One region of the Microbaculum marinisediminis genome, then DNA from elsewhere that is predicted to be linked to it. Evidence: predicted binding sites of a transcription regulator. Region 1 holds the regulator's gene; each other region holds the start of a gene.
What was found. The regulator LexA, encoded in region 1, represses DNA repair genes until DNA is damaged. The targets are predictions, from matches to a motif close to TGTTCNNNNTGTGTTCNG.
Positions count from the first base shown of each region.

Region 2: the regulator LexA is predicted to act here: its motif matches at 2,261-2,278, upstream of MUB46_RS19485 (single-stranded DNA-binding protein).
Region 3: the regulator LexA is predicted to act here: its motif matches at 3,111-3,128, upstream of MUB46_RS03005 (DNA recombination protein RmuC).

Region 1 is NZ_JALIDZ010000012.1:19,576-24,981, reverse strand. It holds gene gltX (glutamate--tRNA ligase) at 1-127, opposite strand, end outside; gene MUB46_RS21070 (ComEC/Rec2 family competence protein) at 292-2,439, shown strand; gene lexA (transcriptional repressor LexA) at 2,471-3,190, opposite strand; gene MUB46_RS21060 (sulfotransferase family 2 domain-containing protein) at 3,448-4,269, shown strand; gene MUB46_RS21055 (molybdopterin molybdotransferase MoeA) at 4,291-5,406, opposite strand, start outside.
Region 2 is NZ_JALIDZ010000010.1:41,060-46,465, forward strand. It holds gene uvrA (excinuclease ABC subunit UvrA) at 1-1,671, opposite strand, end outside; gene MUB46_RS19480 (GNAT family N-acetyltransferase) at 1,678-2,217, opposite strand; gene MUB46_RS19485 (single-stranded DNA-binding protein) at 2,429-2,914, shown strand; gene MUB46_RS19490 (efflux RND transporter periplasmic adaptor subunit) at 3,103-4,131, shown strand; gene MUB46_RS19495 (efflux RND transporter permease subunit) at 4,128-5,406, shown strand, end outside.
Region 3 is NZ_JALIDZ010000001.1:595,415-600,820, reverse strand. It holds gene MUB46_RS03025 (NAD(P)/FAD-dependent oxidoreductase) at 1-927, shown strand, start outside; gene MUB46_RS03020 (GNAT family N-acetyltransferase) at 942-1,466, opposite strand; gene fmt (methionyl-tRNA formyltransferase) at 1,496-2,422, opposite strand; gene def (peptide deformylase) at 2,469-3,047, opposite strand; gene MUB46_RS03005 (DNA recombination protein RmuC) at 3,162-4,358, shown strand; gene MUB46_RS03000 (DUF805 domain-containing protein) at 4,426-4,833, opposite strand; gene MUB46_RS02995 (DUF805 domain-containing protein) at 4,992-5,336, opposite strand.

The sequences.
Region 1 (5,406 bases):
TCAGCAGCATCTTGCCGCCGCGTCCGCGGGCATAGAGCCAGTTGAACAGGGCGGTGCGTGCGCCGCCGATATGCAGGAAGCCGGTCGGCGAGGGGGCGAAGCGGGTGACGATCTCAGGTTTGGACATGACAGGTGGCGGCCGGTTTCTCGTGCGGTCTAGTATGGATGGTGCGGTGTAGGCTGGGCGTTGTGTAGCACGGCGGCCGGCGCAGATAGAAGCGGTGTGGGCAACGGTCGCGCCCAAACCTTCGGCGCGGCCCCAGGGGGACTGCGGTGTCCGACGACGCGTCCTTGATCGGCAGATCGCGCTCCGCGGCGGCGCGGCGATGGCCGGCGTTGCCGGCGCCGCTGCTCGGCCTGTCGAGCCGCCTGTCGCGCCGCGTTTCGGTCCGAAGGATCGCCGACAGCGAGCGCGAGCGATTGTTCCTCTGGGGTCCCGTCGCTTTCGGCGCCGGCATCGCGGCCTATTTCGCGCTGCCGCGGGAACCTGTGCTCGCGGCGGTGCTGGTCCTGTGCGTCGTCACCGGGATCGTCGCTGTCCGCTGCGGCCCGGGCCGGCTCGGGGGCATCGCGTTCATCGGCCTGTTCCTGGCGTCGCTGGGCATGTTGGACGCGGGGCTTCGCAGCCGCTGGGTCGCCGCGCCGGTCGTGTCCGAGACCGGATATCCGGTTCCGGTGACCGGGCGGATCATCGGGGTCGACCTCAGGGAGGACGGCGCGGCACGGCTCACGGTGGCGCCGGAGCGGATCGGCCGCGATGCCGCTGCGGAGCTGCCGACCCTGCTGTCGCTGTGGATGCGCGGCAGCTGGTCGGTGCCGACGCCAGGACAGGCGGTGCGATTTGACGCGATGCTGTTGCCGCCGCCGGACGCCGCGGTGCCGGGCGGCTTCGATTACGCCCGGCGGGCCTGGTTCGCCGGCATCGGCGGCGTCGGGTTCCTGACCAGCGCGCCGAAACCGGTCCAGACCGCGCGGGATGTCGGACTGCCAGTGCGGCTCGGGACCGCGATCGAGCGGACGCGCCTTTACATCGCGGCGCGAATCCGGCAGTCGCTGCCCGGCTCCGTCGGCGCGATCGCGGCCGCGCTCGTGACGGGCGAGCGTGGCGCTATACCGGACGCCGACGAGGACGCGCTGCGCGCCTCCGGCCTGGCGCACATCCTGGCGATCTCGGGCCTGCACATGATGCTCGTCGTCGGCACGCTGTTCTGGTTCACCCGTGCCTGTCTGGCGCTATCGCCTAGTCTCGCGTTGACCCGGCCGATCAAGAAGTGGGCGGCGGCGATCGCCCTGATCGGCGGGCTCGGCTACCTGGTGCTCTCGGGCGCCTCGATCGCGACGCAGCGCGCCTTCATCATGGCGGCGATCATGCTGGTTGCCGTGCTGCTCGACCGGCCGGCGATCACCCTGCGCAACGTCGCGATCGCCGCATCGATCGTGCTCGTGCTGACGCCCGAAGCCTTGGTGACGGCGAGCTTCCAGATGTCGTTCGCCGCGACCGTCGCCCTGGTCTCGGCCTACGAGGCGTTGCGGTGGTGGTCGCTTTCGCGGAGTGAAAGCGCGATGGCGCCGCCGGTCCGCTTTCTCGTCCGGGCGGTGCTCGGGCTCGTGTTCACCGCGCTGATAGCCGGGCTGGCGACGGGGCCGTTCGCCGCCTATCACTTCAACCGCGTGGCGGTCTACGGGTTGATCGCCAATGTCGCCGCGATGCCGCTCGTCAGCGTGCTGGTCATGCCGTCCGCGCTTGCCGCGGTGCTGCTCATGCCCTTCGGCCTGGAAGGCCTCGCGCTTGTCCCGATGGGGCTGGGGATCGAGGGCGTTCTCGCCGTGGCGAGGGCGGTCGCCGGCTGGGAGGGGGCGGTGCGCATGGTCTCGCAGGTGCCCGTGGCCGCGTTGCTCCTGACGATTTCCGGCGGGCTCTGGCTGTTGCTTTGGCGCACGGGCGTGCGCCTCCTGGGGGTGCCGTTCATTGCGGCCGGCGTCGTCTTGAGTGCGGTCTCCGACCCGCCGGACCTCTTCGTCGCGCGGGACCTACGGATGGCGGCGCTGAGAATGCAGGACGGCGCGCTGGCGTTCCTGCCAAAGCCCGGATCGGACTACGAGGTGGAGGTTTGGCTGCGCAGCGCCGGACTCGTGCCCGAGGGGACCCCGCGACGACGGGCGGCCTGCGATACGTGGGCCTGCGTCGCCGACAATGGTCGTCTGCGTGTTTCCTACGTGAGCGATCCGGTGGCGTTCGCGGAGGATTGCGCCTGGGCGGACGTCGTCGTCACACCGATCTCGCCGCCTCAGTGGTGCAGGGACGACGCCATCGTGATCGGTCCGCAGGATGCCGCGCGGTCCGGCGCGATCACGCTCACGAAGACGGCCAACGGCATTGCCATCGAGACGGCGGCGGACCGGTCCGGCGATCGTCCCTGGACGCGCCGGGGACCCTAAGCCCCCGAGCTGCTGAGCCCGGCAGGCGTCGTCAGTACTGGCGGATGAGGCCGACCAGCCGGCCCTGAATGGCAACCCGATCCGGACCGAAGATCCGTGTCTCGTAGGCCGGGTTGGCCGCTTCCAGGGCGATCGACGCGCCCTTGCGGCGCAGGCGCTTCAACGTCGCTTCCTCGTCGTCGATCAGCGCCACCACGATGTCGCCGGTGTCGGCGGCATCCGTCTTGCGGATCAGGACCGTGTCGCCGTCGAGGATGCCAGCGTCGACCATCGAGTCGCCGCGCACCTCCAGGGCGAAATGTTCGCCCTTCGACAGAAGCTCGACCGGCACCTGGATCGAATGGCTGTGGTTCTGGATCGCCGAGATCGGCGTGCCCGCGGCGATGCGGCCCATGACCGGGACGGCCACCGCGTTCGAGTTGGCGGCCTCGGTCTCTACCGGCTCCGGCGGGGGTGGCGGCGGTGTCTTGCCGAGACTTCCCTCGATGACGCTCGGCGCGAATCCGCGGCCGCGCGCGGCTAGCCCCGGCGCCACCGACTCGGGCAGCCGGACGATTTCGAGCGCGCGGGCGCGATGCGGCAGGCGTCGGATGAAGCCGCGCTCCTCGAGCGCCGTGATCAGTCGATGGATGCCCGACTTCGAGCGCAAGTCCAGCGCTTCCTTCATCTCATCGAAGGACGGGGGCACGCCCGATTCCTTGAGACGTTCATGGATGAACATCAGCAATTCATGCTGTTTCCGCGTGAGCATTGCGCGCTCCCGTTGCCGCTTCCGCCCGTCTTTGGGCGCCGGATTGTGTACAAATCAAGAACAAACATACATGTTCTTGTTGTGTTCGGCAATGGCAAATATCGCATGGACGCAGTGTGGGCACGGGGGCGCGCTGCTCCGGGATCGTGCGGGTCGGCGAGGGGCCACCATCCGGCCTGGCGGGTCGCGGCACGCGGTCGTTCATCGCGATTGTAAGCCTCGACCGATCCGGCTAGGGATACCGGCGAACCGGTCGGATGACCATACCCACCAGCCGCCAGATCACGTCGGTCGAGCTTATGTCGCCGCGGGCAGTCGCAAAGAAATATCATGAAAGGGCATTGGGGATGGTCATCCCGCGTGCATTCGGATCAAAGTCCAAACGGAAACCGAATAAGAGCAAGAAGTCGCTCATTCTCGAGGACTATGTTCTCCTCCATATCGGCAAGACGGGTGGAACGTCGATCGGCCGGTTCCTGAGGAAGTTCCGGAAGGACGGGCAGGACATCAAGATCAAGAAAGTCGGCCATCGGATCACGCTGCAGCGGGTTCTCGAAGAATCGCCGTCCTGCAAGGTCGGATTCGTCATTCGCGAGCCGTCGACCCGTTTCGTGTCCGGTTTCAACAGTCGCCTTCGCAGCGGCCGGCCGGCGCATCACCACACCTGGAGCACGGACGAGGCCGTCGCCTTCTCCTACTTCCCCACCGCCAACGATCTCGCCGAGGCGCTCGTCACCGACGACGAACGGATGCGTTCGGCCGCGGAATTCGCCATGCAGGCTATCGGGCATCTGCGGCGCGGCTATGCGTTCCATCTCGGCGGCGTTGCCCCGTTGAAGGAGGCAGCCGACAGGATCTACTGCGTCGCCGAGCTGGAGCACCTGAACGACGACGTCTTCCGTCTGCTTGAGCCCGCCGGCTTGTCGCGCGAGCAGATCGCCGAGGCCTTTCAGACCGAGCATCAGGCGCCTTCGAAAGGACCGGCCCTTTCGGAAAAGGCCATCGACAACCTGAAGACGTTCTGGCGCCAGGAATACCGGATTTACGACTATTGCCGGAAGCATCTCGTCCGGCGCTGATGCGCCGCGCGAGGGCCGCCCTCAGAAATCCATCAGGAGCGCGCGGCAGGTCTCGCCCGCCGTCGCGGCCGGGGCGAAAGGCGGGCGGATGATCAGCGCATCGGCCCTGGCCAGCGTGGCCAGCATGGAGCTGTCCTGCCGGCCGAAGGGGGTGACGACGAGGGTGCCGTCGGGATCGATGCTGGACATCGCGCGCAGATAGTCCTGGCGCTGATCGTTTTCGCCGAGATCGGCCCCGAGGCGCGCGTTGGTCTCGCCGGACTGGGTTTCCCTGAGACCGCACAGCGCGTGGATCAGCGGCACGAGGAACAGCCGTGCGGTGATCATCGCCGAGACCGGATTGCCGGGCAGTCCGAGGAAGCGGCTCGCGCCGAACATGCCGAACATCAGCGGCTTGCCGGGCCGCATGGCGATCTTCCAGAAATCGAGCGACAGGCCTTCGGCGACCAGAACGTCCTGGACGATGTCATGCTCGCCGACGGATGCGCCGCCGAGGGTCACCAGAACATCGGCCCCGGACTTCCGTGCCTTAGCGACGGCACCGGCGAGGGATTCACGGTCGTCCGCGGCGATGCCGAGATCGACGGGAATGCCGCCGGCCCGCCGGACGATGGCCGCAAGCCCGAAGCCGTTGGACGCGATGATCTTTTCCGGTCCGGGATCGGAGCCGGGTAGGGCGAGCTCGTCGCCGGTCGACAGGATTGCGACTTTCGGCCGGCCATGAACGGACAGGTCGGCATGGTTCATCGCGGCGGCGAGGGCGATGGCGCGCGGGTCGGCGCGGCGGCCGGCGCTGAGCAGTACGTCGCCTTCGGCAAAGTCGAGCCCGCGCTTGCGCACGAACCGGCCGATGCCGGAGGATTCAAGAACGGTGACCTCGTCGCCGGCGCGCTCGGTATCTTCCTGGATGACGATCGCGTTGGCGCCATCGGGCAGGGGGGCTCCCGTAAAGATCCGCACGGCCTCGCCCGCCCCGACTGTTCCCTCGAAGGGATGGCCGGCAGGGGCCGCACCGATTACGCGCAGTGTTGTGGGCACGGTCGCGACGTCGGCGGCGCGCACCGCATAGCCGTCCATCGCCGAGGTGTCCCATGGCGGCTGCGTGCGCCTGGCGGCGATGTCCTCGGCGAGGACACG
Region 2 (5,406 bases), on a different contig from region 1:
CGCATCCTCGTCGTGCTCGACGACGATCACCGTGTTGCCGAGGTCGCGCAGGTGGCGCAGCGTGCCGAGAAGACGCTCGTTGTCGCGCTGGTGCAGGCCGATCGACGGTTCGTCGAGCACATAGAGCACGCCGGTCAGGCCCGAGCCGATCTGCGAGGCGAGGCGGATGCGCTGGCTCTCCCCACCCGACAGCGTTCCCGAGGAGCGGGACAGCGTCAGATAGTCGAGGCCGACATCGTTGAGGAAGGCGAGGCGCTCGCGGATCTCCTTGAGGATGCGCGTGGCGATCTCGTTCTGCTTCTCGCTCAGGTGCTCGGGCAGCGTCTCGAACCAGCCATTCGCCTTGCGGATCGACATGGCGACGACGTCGCCGATGTGCAGGCCGGCGATCTTCACTGCCAGCGCTTCCGGCTTCAGCCGGTTGCCGTCACAGGTCGAACAGGGCGTCTGACCCATGAATTTCTCGATTTCCTCGCGCGACCAGGACGATTCCGTCTCCCGCCAGCGCCGCTCGAGATTGGGGATCACGCCCTCGAAGCTCTTCTTGGTGTCGTAGGCGCGCAGGCCGTCATCGTAGGTGAACTTGATCTCCTCGTCGCCCGACCCGTACAGGATCGCGTCCTGCGCCGTCTTGGGAAGCTTTTCCCACGGCACGGTCATCTTGAACTTGTAGTGCCGGCCGAGCGCCTCCAGCGTTTGCAGGTAGTAGGGCGACGACGACCGCGCCCAGGGCCCGACCGCCCCTGCCTTCAGGGTCAGCGACGGGTCGGGGATCACCATGTCGGGATCGACCCGCATCTCGGAGCCGAGGCCGTCGCAGACCGGGCAGGCGCCGTGCGGGCTGTTGAACGAGAACAGCCGCGGCTCGATCTCCGCGATGGTGAACCCGGAAACCGGGCAGGCGAACTTCTCGGAGAAGATCAGCCGCCTGGCCTCGCCCTTGTCGTCCGTCTCGTCGGCGAACTCCGCGACCGCCAGCCCCTCGGCGAGCTGCAGCGCGGTCTCGAACGAATCCGCCAGCCGCGAGGCCATGTCCTCGCGCACCACGATGCGGTCCACGACCACGTCGATGTCGTGCTTGAACTTCTTGTCGAGCGCCGGCGCCTCGGCGATCTCGTGGAAGGCGCCGTCGATCTTCACCCGCTGGAAGCCGCGCTTCATCAATTCGGCGAGTTCCTTGCGGTACTCGCCCTTGCGGCCGCGCACGATCGGCGCCAGCAGGTAGAGCCGGGTGCCCTCGGGAAGCGCCAGCACACGGTCGACCATCTGGCTGACCGTCTGGCTTTCGATCGGCAGGCCGGTCGCCGGCGAATAGGGAATGCCGACGCGGGCGAACAGGAGGCGCAGGTAGTCGTAGATCTCGGTGACGGTGCCGACCGTCGAGCGCGGATTGCGCGAGGTCGTCTTCTGCTCGATCGAGATCGCCGGCGACAGGCCCTCGATGTGGTCGACATCGGGCTTCTGCATCATCTCGAGGAACTGGCGGGCATAGGCCGACAGGCTCTCGACGTAGCGGCGCTGGCCCTCGGCATAGATCGTGTCGAAGGCGAGCGACGACTTGCCCGAGCCCGACAGACCGGTGATCACCACCAGTTCGTCGCGCGGGATATCGACGGAGACGTTCTTGAGATTGTGCTCGCGCGCCCCGGAAACGGAGATGTTCTTCTGCATGGTGCCTCAGGTCTCCGACGGTTCGGCGACATTTTCGTGTCCGGCCAGATAATCGGCGCGCGACAAGGCGTGGTAACGATGGAGGTGACCGGCGTGGATCCGGTCCTCAATATAGGGCAGGCCGAGCCGTTCAAGAACCCTTTGGGAGCGCGCGTTCTCAGGCAGCACCACCGCGACGATGCGCGGCAGCCTCAGCGCCTGGAACCCGTAGTCGAGAACGGCGGCCGCCGCCTCGCGCGCATAACCCTTGCCCCAGGCCTCGGGAACGAGGTGATAGCCGATCTCGATTTCCTCGGTGCCGTCGAGCGGCTGCAGGATCGCGTTGCCGACGAACCGTCCGTCGTCGTGCCGGAAGGCGGCGAACCAGCCGAGCCCGCGCGGGCGTAGCGCGAGGCTGCGCGTCAGGACGCCCGCGACATCGCGCTCTGTGACACGTTCGGTCTGCCAGAACACGACCCGCCGGTCGCGCAGCAGAAGGCCGAGCAGGTCGGCTTCGTCGGCGCGATAGGGACGCAATACCAGTCTTTCGGTGCGGATTTCGGTCATCGGCCGCCTTGAACCCGGAGAATCGCGGGATTGCGTTCGAAAAGAGAACAATATAGGAACATGCTGTTCCGTCCAACAGGATATACGTAGCGCGGCGCCGCGTTGGACCTGCCCAACCGTCGCAGCACCTGTGGAAAACCGTCGCATGGGGCGACGGGCCGGGGCCGGGCGGATAGTGTCTGCGGCGAAAACCGAAACGAAAGGTCAGGTGATGTCGGGAAGCGTCAACAAAGTCATCCTCGTCGGCAATCTCGGCGCCGATCCGGAAATCCGCCGCACCCAGGACGGCCGTCCGATTGCCAATCTGCGCGTCGCCACGACCGAGACCTGGCGGGACCGTAACAGCGGCGAGCGCCGGGAGCGCACCGAATGGCATCGCGTGGTGATCTTCAACGAAGGTCTCTGCAAGATCGCCGAGCAGTATCTGCGCAAGGGCTCGAAGGTCTATATCGAAGGCCAGCTCCAGACCCGGAAGTGGCAGGACCAGTCGGGTCAGGACCGCTATTCGACCGAAGTCGTCCTGCAGGGCTTCAATTCGGCCCTGACGATGCTCGACGCCCGCGGCGGCGGTGGTGGTGGCGGCGGATCAGACTACGAATCGTCGGGTGGCGGCGGCGATTTCGGCTCCAGCGGCCCGATGCAGGGCGGCGGCGGCCGTGGCCCGTCCAGCGATATGGACGACGAAATTCCGTTCTAGATTCGGATTTCCCCGAATCTACCCATGCTTTCAGCCCGAATGCCGCCGGAGTCGTTCACTCCGGCGGCATTTTTGCGTTAATCTCTCCGCGTCTGCCCCTTGAGGGGCGCGCCGCCGATCACCACTTTTCATATTCCAATTTCTGAATATATAGGTATATCTGCGACGCGGACCGGGGAGAAATGGTCATGACGTTAGGCTGCAAGCCCATCACAGTTTCGAGTTTCCTTCTGGCGTCGGCCCTGGCGGGCGCCCTGGCCATGCCGTCGTCGCTGCTGCGCGCCGCCGAAAGCGAGTATGTCGTCGAGCCGCAAACGGTCGAAGATTTCAAGGCCGTCTTCGCGACGGTTCAGAGCGCAGACGTCGTGCCCGCCCGTGCCCGGATCGGCGGGACCGTCACCGAATTGACGGTGGGCGAGGGCGACGCGGTGACCGCCGGCCAGAAGATCGCGACCATCGTCGACGACAAGCTGGCGCTCCGTATCCAGGGGCTTGAGGCCAGCATTCGCGGCCTGCAGGCGGCGCTCTCCAACGCCGAGACCGAGCTCAAGCGCGGCACGGAACTGAAGGAGCGCGGAATCGTCGCCCAGGCGCGGCTCGACCAGCTGCAGACCGCCGCCGACGTCGCCCGCAACCAGCTCCAGACCGCGCAGGCCGAAAAGCTGATCGCAGAGCAGCAGATCGCCGAAGGCGCGGTCGAGGCGCCCGGCGCCGGCCGGGTCCTGGCCGTCCCCGTGACCATCGGTACCGTCGTTCTCCCCGGCGAGGCCATCGCCGAAATCGCGTCGGACCGCTATATCCTCCGTCTCAAGGTTCCGGAGCGCCACGCCCGCCATATCGAGCTCGGCGACGAGATCCTGATCGGCAAGCGCGGGATGGGCGAGGCCGGCGGTGCCGTGGGGAAGGGCAAAATCGTCACCGTCTATCCGCGCCTGGAAGCTGGCAGCGTCGTCGCCGATGCCGAAGTCTCGGGGCTCGGCGGCTATTTCGTCGGCGAGCGCGCCCTGGTGCGGATCGCGGCGGGCGAACGCGACACCTACGTCATCCCACAGAGCTTTGTCTTCAAGCGATACGGCCTCGACTACGTCCGGGTCTCCGCGCCCGACGGGACGCCGCTCGACGTGGTGGTACAGCTCGGGCAGACAGTCGCCGACGGCGAGCCGATGGTCGAGGTGCTCGGCGGCCTTAAGGCCGGCGACCGTCTGGTGCGCCCATGAAGCCCGGCATCTCCGGCTCGCTGACGCGGGCCTTCATTTCTTCGCCGCTGACGCCGCTGCTGCTGATCTCCGCGCTGGCGCTCGGCCTGGTTGCGCTGGTCTCGCTGCCGCGCGAGGAAGAACCGCAGATCAGCGTTCCGCTGGTCGACATTCACGTCTCCGCCGACGGTCTGCAGGCCGATGATGCCGTCAAGCTCGTCACCGAGCCGCTCGAGACCATCGTCAAGGGCATCAACGGCGTCGAGCACGTCTATTCCCAGACCCAGGACGACCGCGTCACTGTCACCGCCCGTTTCTTCGTCGGCACCGATCCCGATGACGCCATCCTGCGCGTGCACGAAAAGGTGCGCGCCAATATGGACCGCATCCCCATCGGCATTCCCGAGCCGCTGATCGTCGGTCGCGGCATCGACGACGTGGCCATCGTGGTCGTCACCCTGGCACCCAAGCCGGACGCGGCCGATCGCTGGACCGACAACGGCCTGTACTACATCGCCCGCGACCTGCTGGTCGAACTCGCCAAGGTCGAGGATGTCGGCCTGACCTATATCGTCGGCGGCCGCGACGACCAGATCCGCATCGAGCCGGATCCGGAGCGGATGGCGCTCTACGGCATCACCCTGGAGCAGCTCATCGGCAAGGTGACCGAGGCAAACCGGTCGTTCCTCGCCGGCACCGTGCGCGACACCGACCGCAGCCTGCCGGTCGTTGCCGGCCAGACGCTTCAGGGCGTGCCGGATATCGGGCTCCTGGAGATGACCGCGCGCGACGGGCGCAAGGTCTATGTCGGCGATGTCGCCAATGTGGTGGTCGATGCCGCCCCCGAGGAACATCGCGTCTGGCACATGAGCCGCGGCGAGGACGGCGCGATGACGCCGGTTCCGGCCGTCTCCATCGCCATCTCCAAACGCGCCGGCGCCAATGCCGTGGTGATCGGCGAGCGGCTGGTCGAGCGCCTGGAGCTGATGCGCGACCGGCTGGTGCCGGAGGACCTCGACGTCCTGATCACCCGCGACTACGGCGAGACCGCCAACGAGAAGGCGAACGAGCTCCTGTTCCACCTGGGATTGGCGACCGTCTCCATCGTCGTGCTGGTCGCCTTCGCCATCGGCTGGCGCGAGGGTGTCGTCGTCCTGATCGTCATTCCGACGACGATCCTGCTGACGCTCTTCGCCTCCTATTTCATGGGCTACACGATCAACCGCGTCAGCCTGTTCGCGCTGATCTTCTCGATCGGCATTCTCGTCGACGACGCCATCGTCGTGATCGAGAACA
Region 3 (5,406 bases), on a different contig from region 1:
CACGGCCGCTTCAGCGGCCAGCGCAGCCCCGACGTCTACGACGAGACCGCCCGGACCATCGAGCGGCTCAGGACAATCGTTCCGATCAACGCCGAGATGGTCCCCAGGGCCGATCAGCGCCGCGAGATCGGCTCCGATTTCTATGCCGGCGGCCTGCTGCTGCCCGATCACGGCGGGCTGCATCCCGGCAAGTATCATGCCGGGCTCCTGAACGCCGCCCGCCGGGCAGGCGTTGTGGTTTCCGCGCCGACGCTGGTGCGTGGCGTCGCGCCGTCGCGAACCGGGCACCGCGTGTCGACGACGCGTGGCGACGTGCAGGCCGATGCGGTGCTGATGGCGACCAACGGCTACACCCGCCGTCGCTTCCGCCCGCTGATGCGGCGCATCATTCCGGTCTCGAGCTATATCGCGGCGACCGAGGCGCTGCCCGAGGATCTGATCCGGTCGCTCATGCCGGGCCGCCGCATGGTGGTGGAGACCCGCAACCGGCATTGCTACTACCGCCTGTCCCCGGACGGCAAACGGCTCGTCTTCGGCGCCCGCGCGGCCATGCACCAGGTCTCGCAGGACACCGCGACGTCGGTCATCAGGGGGCTGATGCGGGAGATCTTCCCGGCGCTGGAGCCGGTCGGGATCACCCACAGCTGGAACGGCCGGCTCGGCTTCACCTTCGGCTTCCTGCCGCATATCGGCAGGATCGACGGGCACTGGCATGCGATGGGGTTCTCGGGAAGCGGCAACGCGATGGCGCCCTATCTCGGCAACAAGGTCGCGCTGGCGATGCTCGGCCGCGCCGAGGCGGAAACCGCCTTCATGAAGACCGAGTTCTCGACCCGGTTCTGGCATTTCGGCCGGCCGTGGTTCCTGCCGGTCGCGCACGCCCTGTACCGCGTCCGCGACCTTTGCGACGACGCCCGGCGGGCGTAGATCCGGCCGCTAGGTCAGCCGAACGCCTCGAACGCCGCGGGGTAGACCACCTGCGGGCGGTGCGTCGCCTGGCCGCCGGGTTCGAGCGCCAGCGCCATGAAGGCCGGGCCCGACCACTGCGCGCAGTAGTGGCTGGCGATCCGCGAATCGAAGCCGAAGCGCTTGTAGTAGGGCGGGTCGCCGAGCACGAAGACGAGATCCTCGCCCGCCTCCTCGAGCCGGCCGATGCCGTCGCGCACCAGTGCCGTGCCGACGCCGCGGCGCTGGTAGCAACGGGCCACGGCGACCGGCGCGAGCGCGGTCGCGCGGTTGTCGCTGCCTTCGATCCTCAGCCGCGAGAAGCCGGCATAGCCGACGATCTTGCCGTCCTTTTCCGCCACGAGGGACAGGACGAGGTCGCCGTCCTTGCGCAGCTTGTCGATCAGCTTGGCTTCAAGCTCGCTGTCGAAGGCGGCGGATATGACGCAGCGGATTGCGGAGACGTCGGCGGGTGCTTCCTGGCGGATGGTTACGCCATCCACATTTTTGTCTGAAGACATGTTCGTCTTTCATTGGGCGGTTAGCCAGCTTACCCGAACAGTATACCCTTTTTCAGCCGGGCGCCCCGTGCGAATTCCGCATAGCTCATCTGTTGGCGGCCGGGCCGCTGGATATCGACGAGCCGGATCGCACCGTCCGCGCAGGCGACGATCCCGCCCTCGTCTACGAGCGTGCCGGGGGCCTCGGGGCCATCGCGATCCATGCTCTGCGAGCGGAGCACCTTCACGCGCTCCCCGGCCAGGTCGAACCAGGCTCCGGGAAACGGCGACAGGCCGCGGATTTGGTCGTGGACGGCTTGGGACGGGCGCGCCCAGTCGATGCGGGCCTCGGCCTTGTCGATCTTGCTGGCATAGGTGACGCCGTCTTCCGGCTGGTCGCGGCAGTCCAGGCTGTCGCGCGACAGCGCGGCGAGCGCGCGCACCATCAGCCCCGCGCCGATCAGAGCCAGCCGGTCGTGCAGCTCGCCGGCGGTCATGTCGGGTCCGATCGCGAGCCGTTCCTCCATGCAGACGGGGCCGGTATCGAGCCCCTCGGCCATGCGCATGACGGCGACGCCGGTCTCGCGGTCGCCGGCCATGATCGCCCGCTGGATCGGGGCGGCGCCGCGCCAGCGCGGCAATAGCGATGCATGCAGGTTGAAGCAGCCCTGCGCCGGCGCCTCGAGGACGGCTTTCGGCAGGATCAGCCCGTAGGCGACGACCACCGCCGCGTCGGCGCCGTGCGCGGCGAAGGCGGCCTGGGCCGTTTCGTCTTTCAGGGTCTTCGGGGTCAGAACCGGCAGGCCGAACCGGTCCGCCGCCGCATGAACGGGGCTCTTGCGCTCGGCCATCCCGCGCCCGGCCGGCCGCGGCGGCTGCGAGTAGACGGCGACGACCTCGTGGCCCGCGCCGACGATCTCGGTCAGCGTCGGCACCGCGAAATCCGGCGTTCCCATGAAAACGAGGCGAAGTGTCACGGCAGGTCGTGTCCTGGTCGCGGGGCGGGACGGTCGCGCCCGGGGCTCATTCGGCCGCCGGCTGCTCGCTGTCCCCGGCGGGTTCGGCGGCGCGGCGGCGCTTGAACTCGGGCATCTCGCCGCGCCTGGCGGCCTTGGTGAACTTCTTGACCACCCGGTCGCGCTTCAGCTTGGAGATGTGATCGATGAACAGGACGCCGTTTAGGTGATCGACCTCGTGCTGCACGCAGGTCGCCAGCAGCCCCTCGCACGAAAGCTCCTGCTCCTTGCCGTCGCGGTCGAGGAACCGGACGGTGCAGGCGGCCGGCCGCTCGACCTCCTCGTAATAGTCGGGGATCGACAGGCAGCCCTCCTCGTAGGTCGAGGTCTCCTCCGAGGTCCAGGTGATTTCCGGATTGACGAGGCAGATCGGCGCCTTCGGATCGTCTTCCTTCGACACGTCGATGACGACGATGCGCTTCAGGACGCCGACCTGACAGGCGGCGAGCCCGATGCCCGGCGCCTCGTACATGGTGGCCAGCATGTCGTCCAGGAGGGCGCGCACGTCGTCGTCCACCGCCGGGACGGGCTCGCAGACCTGGCGCAGGACGGGATCGGGAATGTAGACGATGTCGCGAATTGTCATGGCGCTCAGATAGGAGAAAGCCCGGCCCGGGTCAACGCGGCGCATTGGCCGCGCGCCGGGGAATGTTCGCGTTTTGATCTCGCAATGCGAGAAGAATCGACTAGACTTGGTGGCATGGATCAGCCGCTTGTCGAAATCTCGGGTCGCCTGTTCACCGTCGGCGAGGGCGCTCTCGCCGGCGCCGCGCTGTTTTTCGTGGTCCTGTTGCTGATCCTGATCGGCGTCTTCCGGTCGCGGCGCCCGGATGCCGAGGAAGTGCGCCGCCGCGAGGAGGCCGAGCGCCAGCTCACCGAGATGGTCCGCGCCCAGGCGGACATGAGCCGCACCCAGGCCGAGCTGACCGGCCGCATGCAGACCATGGCCGAGGTGTTCGGGACCCGCCATGCCGATCTGGCGCGCGGCCTCAACGAGCGCCTCGACAAGTTCGGCCAGCGGCTCGGCCAGTCGGTGGAGACCCAGACGCGGGCCACCCATGACAGCCTGTCGAAGCTGAACGAGCGGCTCGCCGTCATCGACCGGGCGCAGAAGAACATCACCGAGTTGTCGAAGGAGGTGGTCGGCCTCAACCAGATCCTCGCCAACAAGCAGACCCGCGGCGCCTTCGGCCAGGGCCGGATGGAAGCGATCGTCCGCGACGGCCTGCCGGCCGGCGCCTACGAGTTCCAGTGGACGCTGTCGAACAACCGGCGTCCGGACTGCATCGTCCGTTTTCCCAATACCGAGGCCGTGCTGGTCATCGACGCGAAGTTTCCCCTGGAGGCGTTCGGCGCGTTCCGGGAGGCGGAGGTCGAGGACGCCCGCAAGATCGCTGCGCAGCGCCTGCGCACCGATTTCCTCAAGCACGTCACCGATATCCGCGAGCGCTATTTCATCCCGGGCGAGACCCAGGACCTGGCGATCATGTTCGTGCCCTCGGAATCGATCTACGCCGACCTGCACGAGCATTTCGAGGACGTCGTCCAGAAGGCCCACCGCGCCCGCATCATCGTCGTCGGCCCGTCGATGCTGATGCTGTCGATCCAGGTGATGCAGTCGATCCTGCGCGACGCGCGCATGCGCGAGCAGGCCCACCTGATCCACAAGGAGGTGACGATGCTGTCGGAAGACGTGCGCCGCCTGCAGGAGCGGGTGTCGAAGCTGCAGCAGCATCACGGCCAGGCCGGTCGCGACATCGAGCAGATCCTCACCTCGACCGACAAGATCATCAAGCGCGGCGAGAAGATCGGCCAGCTCGACCTGGAAGAGGACAATGGCGGGGCGTCGGTGGAGGACAAGGCGCCGCCCGGCCCGCGTCTTCTCGCCGGCGAGTGACCGCCGGAAGGCCGGGACTTCAGGACGCCGGCAGTTCAGGGCACCGGGTATTCAGATTGGCGAGGGCTCAGGCCGGCGGAGTATCGGCGCGGTCGCCGAAGGCGTTCGGCCCCTCGTCACCGGGGATCACCCCGGCCGCCACCACCCAGATCATCCCGACGACCGGAACGAAGGCGAGCAGGCACCAGAACCAGGGCAGGCCCCGGTCGTGCTGGCGCTTCACCAGGATCGCCATCTCCAGCCACAGCGAGGCGAGGCCCAGCATGAGGGTCGGCCCGGCGGCCGCCTCCTGGCCGACGGCGGACACGAGCAGGCTGATGGTGACGAACAGCACGCTCCACAAAAGCCCGATCGCGAGCCAGTAGGCTTCGCGGCCGATGCGGCCGTTGAATCCGAAGAACAGCCACGCGAACGCCTCGCGCCCCGCCTCTTGTTCGGCACTCCGGGGGCCCTGGATCTGGGGATTGTTCGCCAAAGGATTCCTCTCCGCGCGACCGACAGTCGACCGCCGACATATAAGATCGGAGCCCTGATGGGCAATCCATGCTGTAATCCGGGCGGCAATCAGGCCGGTGATCCGCCTGGGGATCACCGGGGCATTTCGGGGCGCGTGTCGTTCGGTCCGCGTCGGTGTCAGGCGAGCGGATCCGGTCCGTAGCGGTTCTCGCCTTCGGTGCCGCGCAGGAAACCGCATTCGATCAGATACCAGAGCGCGCCGACGACGGGGACCAGCACGATCAGCAGCCACCACGCCGACTTGTCCCGGTCGTGCCAGCGCTTCGCGCCGAGGGCGAGGCCGGGATAGAGCAGCACCAGGGAGACGATCGTGAACAGGATGTTCGCGAAGCCTTCCCCGAACAGCCCGTACAGGATCGCTGCCGCCACCCAGTGGATGACCCACAGGATCACCGCGCCGATCCAGAACGGCTGGCGGCTGATGCGCCCCTCGAAGCTCGTGAACAGGTAGTTGAAATCCATGCTTGCCTCCTCTCGCCGGCGGAAGCGGGTTCCCCGCTTCCGCAACGGCAAAGGCTAAGCGATCGGGGTC